2 regions of the Aliiglaciecola sp. NS0011-25 genome follow, and region 1 is predicted to be linked to the other one. Evidence: predicted binding sites of a transcription regulator. Region 1 holds the regulator's gene; the other holds the start of a gene.
The links. Region 1 encodes FNR, which switches genes on or off when oxygen is low (the NO sensors DNR and NnrR bind a similar motif). Its sites were predicted from a motif close to TTGATCTAGATCAA; they were not measured.
Positions count from the first base shown of each region.

Region 2: ABWV72_RS15285 (YgaP family membrane protein) is a predicted target of FNR. The motif match lies at 1,614-1,627, and genes of this name have one in related genera.

Region 1 is NZ_BAABWR010000019.1:14,683-18,109, forward strand. Features, by position in the region: gene ABWV72_RS15960 (heavy metal translocating P-type ATPase) at 1-828, shown strand, start outside; gene ccoS (cbb3-type cytochrome oxidase assembly protein CcoS) at 851-1,036, shown strand; gene ABWV72_RS15970 (sulfite exporter TauE/SafE family protein) at 1,033-1,698, shown strand; gene fnr (fumarate/nitrate reduction transcriptional regulator Fnr) at 1,724-2,461, shown strand; gene uspE (universal stress protein UspE) at 2,576-3,427, shown strand, end outside.
Region 2 is NZ_BAABWR010000017.1:89,666-93,092, forward strand. Features, by position in the region: gene ABWV72_RS15280 (DNA polymerase II) at 1-1,331, shown strand, start outside; gene ABWV72_RS15285 (YgaP family membrane protein) at 1,332-1,559, opposite strand; gene ABWV72_RS15290 (response regulator) at 1,788-2,156, shown strand; gene ABWV72_RS15295 (MalY/PatB family protein) at 2,209-3,336, shown strand; gene ABWV72_RS15300 (Nramp family divalent metal transporter) at 3,362-3,427, opposite strand, start outside.

The DNA of each region.
Region 1 (3,427 bases):
CATTTCAGTGTAAGTGACGTCGAGCTCTTTAACGCAGCAGATGAAACTTTTGTTTATAATTTAGCTGCTGGATTAGAACTCTATTCAAAACATCCGATATCTCACGCGTTTCAATCTCAGACCCCCTGCGCAGTTTCCCAAGTAGTTACTGTGGCGGGAAAAGGTTTACAAGGAACCTACCAATCTCAAGTCGTTAAGATAGGTAACATAAGTATTCTTGATAACAGTGATGGTTTACGACCCACTGAGGATGACTCTCGAGTTTATCTGCAATTGGGCAATCAGTTAATTGCTGCATTTAGCGTAAAAGATGTAGTTAAAAAAGACGCAAAACAACTCGTCGATGACTTACGCAGCAAACAATTGGTGATGTTAAGTGGTGACTCAGAAATAAACGCGTCTTTGGTCGCTGATTCTTTAGGTATCCCAAACGTTTATTTTAGACAAACGCCAATACAAAAACTGACATACATTCAAAACTTACAAGCCAAAGGACACAAAGTTTTGATGATTGGTGATGGCATCAATGACGCCCCAGTTTTGGCCGCTGCTGATGTATCAATTGCGGTAGGTGACGCCAGTGACATGGCGAAACGTTCTGCCGATATCATTTTATTAAATTCAAAATTAAGTAATGTTAAGTTTGCTGTTAGTATGGCGATTAAAGTGCGTACCAAAATCAAACAGAACATGGTTTGGGCCATTGGCTATAACGCGTTAATTCTTCCCCTAGCAGTAGCCGGATATTTAAGCCCGTGGATGGCCGTAATTGGCATGTCGTTAAGTTCAATTATTGTGGTCGCAAACTCTATTCGTTTACTACGTTAACCAGCGCTAATAGGAAATTAAAGTGAGTATCATTTATGTGCTAATCCCCATCGCTATTGTGCTAGTACTGTTAGCCATAGGGATCTTTTTTTGGGCGGTCAAATCCAATCAGTTTGAAGATTTAGAGCGTCAAGGATACAACATTCTATTCGATGATGACGTGGATAAAAAAGTACAAGTAAAAAAGCCAAAAACTAACGACAAATGAACGACTTAAGCTGGTTTTCTGCAATATTAATCGGACTTGCTGGAAGTGTGCATTGCGCTGGGATGTGCGGTGGAATTGTGACCTCATTTACCTTTGCATTACCAAAGAATAAGTCACAATGGCCGTATTTAATTGCCTATAATTCAGGCCGCATTTTATCTTATAGTTTCGCTGGCGCAATCGCTGGGCTGTTGGGTCAGATCGTCACCACAAAATCCTTTATCAATCCTCAAGCACTGACCCTTTTTGGCGGAGTATTTATGGTTCTGCTTGGATTATATGTGGGACAGTGGTCAAAACTACTGGTTAAAGTAGAAAAAGTTGGCGCTATTTTTTGGCGTAAAATTAGTCCCATATCAAAGCGTTTCATTCCCTTTAAACACCCAATCTATGCTGTACCCTATGGCCTAATCTGGGGCTGGTTGCCCTGTGGATTGGTTTATTCGACGTTAACATGGAGTGTTTCCACCGGCAGTGTGGTACAAGGTGCTATCACCATGTTTTGCTTTGGCTTGGGCACTTTGCCCATCATGTTAGCAATGGGAGCCAGCGCCAGCCAAATAAGAGGATGGTTGACCCAACCAGTGGTAAAACGAAGCGTTGCAGTCTTATTATGCTTATTTGGCTTGATTTTATGTTACCAAGGGATTCATAATTGGTAACTAATGAATTAATTGGAATTAACTAATGTCAGATCCGAACAAGTTCAGTATTCGCTGCCAAAACTGCAGTTTTAATCACCTATGTATACCGGTGGCTCTGAATCAGACTGAAATGGAGAGTTTGGACGAAATCATAGAACGCAAGCGCCCTTTGCATAAAAATGATCAATTAACTATTCCTGGGCAAAAATTTACGTCGCTGTTTGCAGTAAGAACGGGCTCATTTAAATCTTACATAACCTCTCCCGATGGCGAACAACAAATTACAGGGTTTCATTTTCCCGGTGATATTGTCGGCTTTGATGGACTATTTTCTGAAAAATATCAAAGTTATAATCAAGCGATGGAAACCTCCATGGTTTGTGAGTTACCTTACGACAAGTTAGATATTATGAGCGCACAACTTCCTACACTGCGCAAAGAAATGCTTAAAATTATGAGCACAGAAATAAACCAAGATCACAGTCTCATGATGTTATTAAACAAGCGCACAGCAGAAGAACGTCTTGCCCACTTCCTAATTAATCTATCAGATCGTTTTCGCTCCCGCGGTTTTTCTGAATTAGAATTTAATTTAACCATGACCCGAAACGAAATTGGTAATCACCTTGGTTTAACTGTTGAAACCGTGAGTCGTTTACTCACCCGTTTTCAAAAAGAAAATATCATCAAAGTTGATGGGAAATTTATACAAATTCTCAATTTGGCGGTACTTAGAGAAAAACTTGGTGAACACGTTTTAAATAAACAAGCCTGCGGTTAAGTCTTTTAATTTAAATTGATTCAGGTCAAAACAATTAGTCTGTTAATTGGCAAACTAGCTAAAGTAGCCATACACTTAATATACGTAGTGTAAACGTTTGAAGGGAATTAATTTATGTCCGTATTTAACAAAATACTAGCTGTTGTAGACCCAACTACAGAAGATCAAAAAGCGTTTAAAAGAGCGCTTTTATTGGCAGAAAAGACCGGCGCCAGTATTACTGCGTTTCTGTCCATATATGATTTCTCTTATGAAATGACCACTATGCTCACCGTGGATGAAAGAGAAACGATGCGCCAAGCTGTGGTGGATGACAAAACCGATTGGCTTGCCAATATAGTTGAACCCCTAGCGGCTAACTCATCTATTTCAGTAGATATAAAAGTGGTCTGGCATAATCGGCCATATGAAAGTGTATTGTTCGAAGTGATTGATCACAGCTATGATTTAATCGTCAAAGGAACCCACGAGCATGACACCCTAAAGTCAGTGATATTCACCCCTACTGATTGGCATATCCTACGTAAATCACCGGTTCCAGTTTTACTTGTCAAAGAACATGATTGGCCTATTAATGGCAATATTTTAGCTGCGGTAGATGTGGGCAGTGAAGATGAAGAACATCATAGCTTAAACAAGTTAATCACTAAAACCGCTGGATTGATGGCTGATTTACTGGAAGGACATGTAAACTTGGTTAATTCTTACCCAGGTACACCGGTTAATATTGCCATCGAAATACCAGAGTTCGATCCGGTTGGCTATACAGAGTCAGTTAAACAACACCACGCCAAATGTATGCTTGAGCACGCTCAAGAATTCAATATCCCACAAGAAAATCAGCATCTTAGTGAAGGTTTGCCTGAGGATGTCATTCCTTCAGTGGCAAAAGCTATCGACGCAGAGTTAGTGGTTATCGGTACTGTAGGTCGCACCGGTATTACAGCCGCCCTTATCGGTAACACG
Region 2 (3,427 bases), on a different contig from region 1:
GAATCTTTGAGCATACCAACTTAATTAGTTATTTACTGTTACGAAGCCAATTAACTGGGCTGGAACTGGATAAAATTGGTGGTTCTGTAGCTGCCTTTATTAATCTCTATCTGCCTAAACTCCATCGTTCTGGGTATGTATCGCCCAATCGACCCGCAAATGGCGGGTTAGCAAGTCCTGGCGGATATGTAATGGACTCATTTCCTGGCTTATACAAAAACGTATTGGTACTCGATTTCAAGAGTCTTTACCCTTCTATCATCCGCACTTTCAAAATCGACCCACTAGGTTTAGTGGAGGGGTTACTTGAGCCGGAAAACGCTATTCCGGGCTTTCGTGGCGGTTTATTTTCGAGGGATAAACACTTTCTTCCCGATATTATTACCAGCTTGTGGCGACAAAGAGATGAGGCAAAGCGTCAACAGGATACGGCTCGCTCGCAAGCAATTAAAATCATAATGAATTCGTTTTATGGTGTTCTGGGGTCTGGTGGCTGTCCCTTTTATGACACCCGCTTAGCAAGTTCAATCACTATGCGCGGCCATGAAATTATGCAAACCACCGCTGCATGGATTGAAGAAAAAGGTTACAAAGTCATTTATGGAGATACTGACTCTACTTTCGTTTGGCTAGAAAATACTAAGGGAGTAGAACAAGCGTTGGATATAGGAAAGACTCTTGAGCGAGAGATTAACCAAATGTGGCAACAAAAAATTCAACAGCAACTCGATTTGACATGTCACCTAGAAATAGAGTTTGAAACCTTATTTTCAACCTTTTTGATGCCGACCATTCGGGGCGCTGAAACGGGCAGCAAAAAGCGCTATGCAGGTTTGAAGTATGCTTCAGGTAAACAACCTGAACTCATATTTAAAGGTTTGGAAACGGTTCGTTCTGATTGGACCAAACTCGCTAAAGAATTTCAACCAACCTTGTATAGAATGGTGTTTGCTAATCAGGATGTAAGTGCTTACTTGCTTAATGTGATAAGAAAAATAAGGTCAGGGGAGTGTGACGAACAACTAGTATATCGAAAACGACTACGCCAACCTTTGGTCCAATACACGAAAAATGTGCCACCTCACGTAAAAGCTGCCCGTATTGCCGATGAGCAAAACAAACAGCTCAACAAACCACTTCGTTATCAAAACAAAGGCTGGATAAGTTATGTGATTACCTTAGATGGTCCTCAGCCTGTAGATTACATTCATTCAGCCTTAGACTATGAACATTACATTGATAAACAAATTAGGCCCATCGCAGAAGGTATTTTACCTTTCATAAATGTCTCCTTTGAAGACATCACTAGCGATCAACTGGGCCTGTTTTGATCATTCTGGATGATAAGAGTCATCTCTGAAGTCAGGGTATGTATCAATTCCAAGTAATTTATACAGTAAGCAAAATCCAAAACTGCTGGTATAAAATAATGCTGCGCCAATTACACCTAATACAATGCTTATTGTGGTACCGTATAAACCTTCAACCGCCATTGCCAAAAATGCAAGTGCTAAAATTGAACGAATTGCTGTATCTAATATGCCAACATTTTGTTTCATTTTTCTATCTCCTAATCCGATGTACTTATCTTAGGCTTATGGCATAAATTGATGTTGATCTGAATCAACTTAACAACACCTTTGTGAGTTATTTGCTTTGTGAAGCTGACGAATCATTAGCGTCGTACAGATAACGAAAGTTTCGGTGTTAGACTTTTTTACAATATAAAAATTGGCGCATACAGAGTATATTAGCGGACATATGTTTTATGAGAATAGGTTGGATTGATGCACAGAATACTTGTAATTGACGATGATCAAATTACCTTGGAATTAATACAGCTGATTTTAGAAGAGTTTGTTGAAGGTGAGGTTATTACCATAAACAGTGCCGTTGATGCTGTGCGTTATATAGATAAAAATGACATGAATAAAATTGATTTAGTTATCTGTGATTGGCAAATGCCGGAACACGATGGTATTGCGTTGTTGAAAACGGTTCGTTCGAAACGTCAGGACTTACCATTTTTAATGGTGACAGGAACAGCAACCAGAGATCTTGTTATGTCTGCTAAAAAAGCCGGCGCCTCAGAATTTATTGCTAAACCATTTAAAAATCATGACTTAACCGATAGAGTAGCGAAATTGCTAAAATAAATAGATTCTTACACTATCCGCTTTACTAATTAACATTGTTAAAGGAACAATCATGCAGTTTGATGATGTCATCGACAGGTCCGCTACTCACGCATTCAAATGGGAAAAATACAAAGGGACAGATATCTTACCTATGTGGGTTGCAGATACTGAATTTGCGAGCCCTAAAGCGATACAAACAGCTCTTGCGCAACGTGTGGAGCACGGCTTGTTTGGGTATACTTTGCCAGCACAGTATACGCCGGCAAATGACGCTGTTGTGCGTTGGTTAAAAGAGCAACACGATTGGCAAATTGATCCTCAGTGGATTGTCTGGACACCAGGTGTTGTGCCTGCTTTCAACGTAGCGTGCAAAGCTTATTGTGAGGCGGGGGATTCGGTGATGATTCAAACACCTAATTACCCACCTTTAAGAGCTGCTCCGGGAATTAGTGGACTAAACAGAATTGAAATCGATAGCGTTGAGATTGACGGTCGATGGACTCTGGATTTTGCGCAATTAGAAGAACAGGCGAGTGATCCTAAGTGCAAGTTGTTTATCATATGTAACCCTATGAATCCTGTTGGCTCGGTATTGAGTGAAGCTGAACTCACTAAAATTGCGCAAATTTGCAATAAATATGACGTCAAGTTGTGTTCAGATGAAATTCATTGTGATTTAGTCCTAGATGAATCGAAAAAGCATTTTCCTGCTGGGAACTTCGCTGGATTAGAGCACAACTCAATTACGCTGATGGCCGCGAGTAAAACCTTTAATGTTGCAGGTTTAGGCACATCGTTTGCGATTATTCCTGATAGTAAATTACGCGCTGAATTTGTAGCGGGTATGCAAGGGTTTATCCCTTGGGCAAATGTTATGGGACTGGTAGCAACCGAAGCTGCATTTACTTTATGCGACCAATGGCATTCTGAATTACTCGATTATTTGCGCGCAAATTTAGCCTATGTCGAGCAACAGGTAGAGCAAATTGAAGGGCTTAGATTGTTAAAAGTGGAAGCGACCTTTTTGGCTTGGATAGATGCCAGTGGGTTAGGCTTAGACAACCCACAATCTTATTTTGAAAGTAAGGGAGTAGGACCCTCACCAGGCGTTGATTTTGGCAATAAACAATTTGTTAGAATTAACTTCGGTTGTCCAAAAAGCATGCTTGAAGAAGCATTTAATCGACTAAAATCTTAATTTCTCCGGCTGGGGCGTAAAAATATCAGATAAAAACACTGACTATTTTATACAGCCCCAAAGCTGAAACGAATGCGACTATTAAACCTCC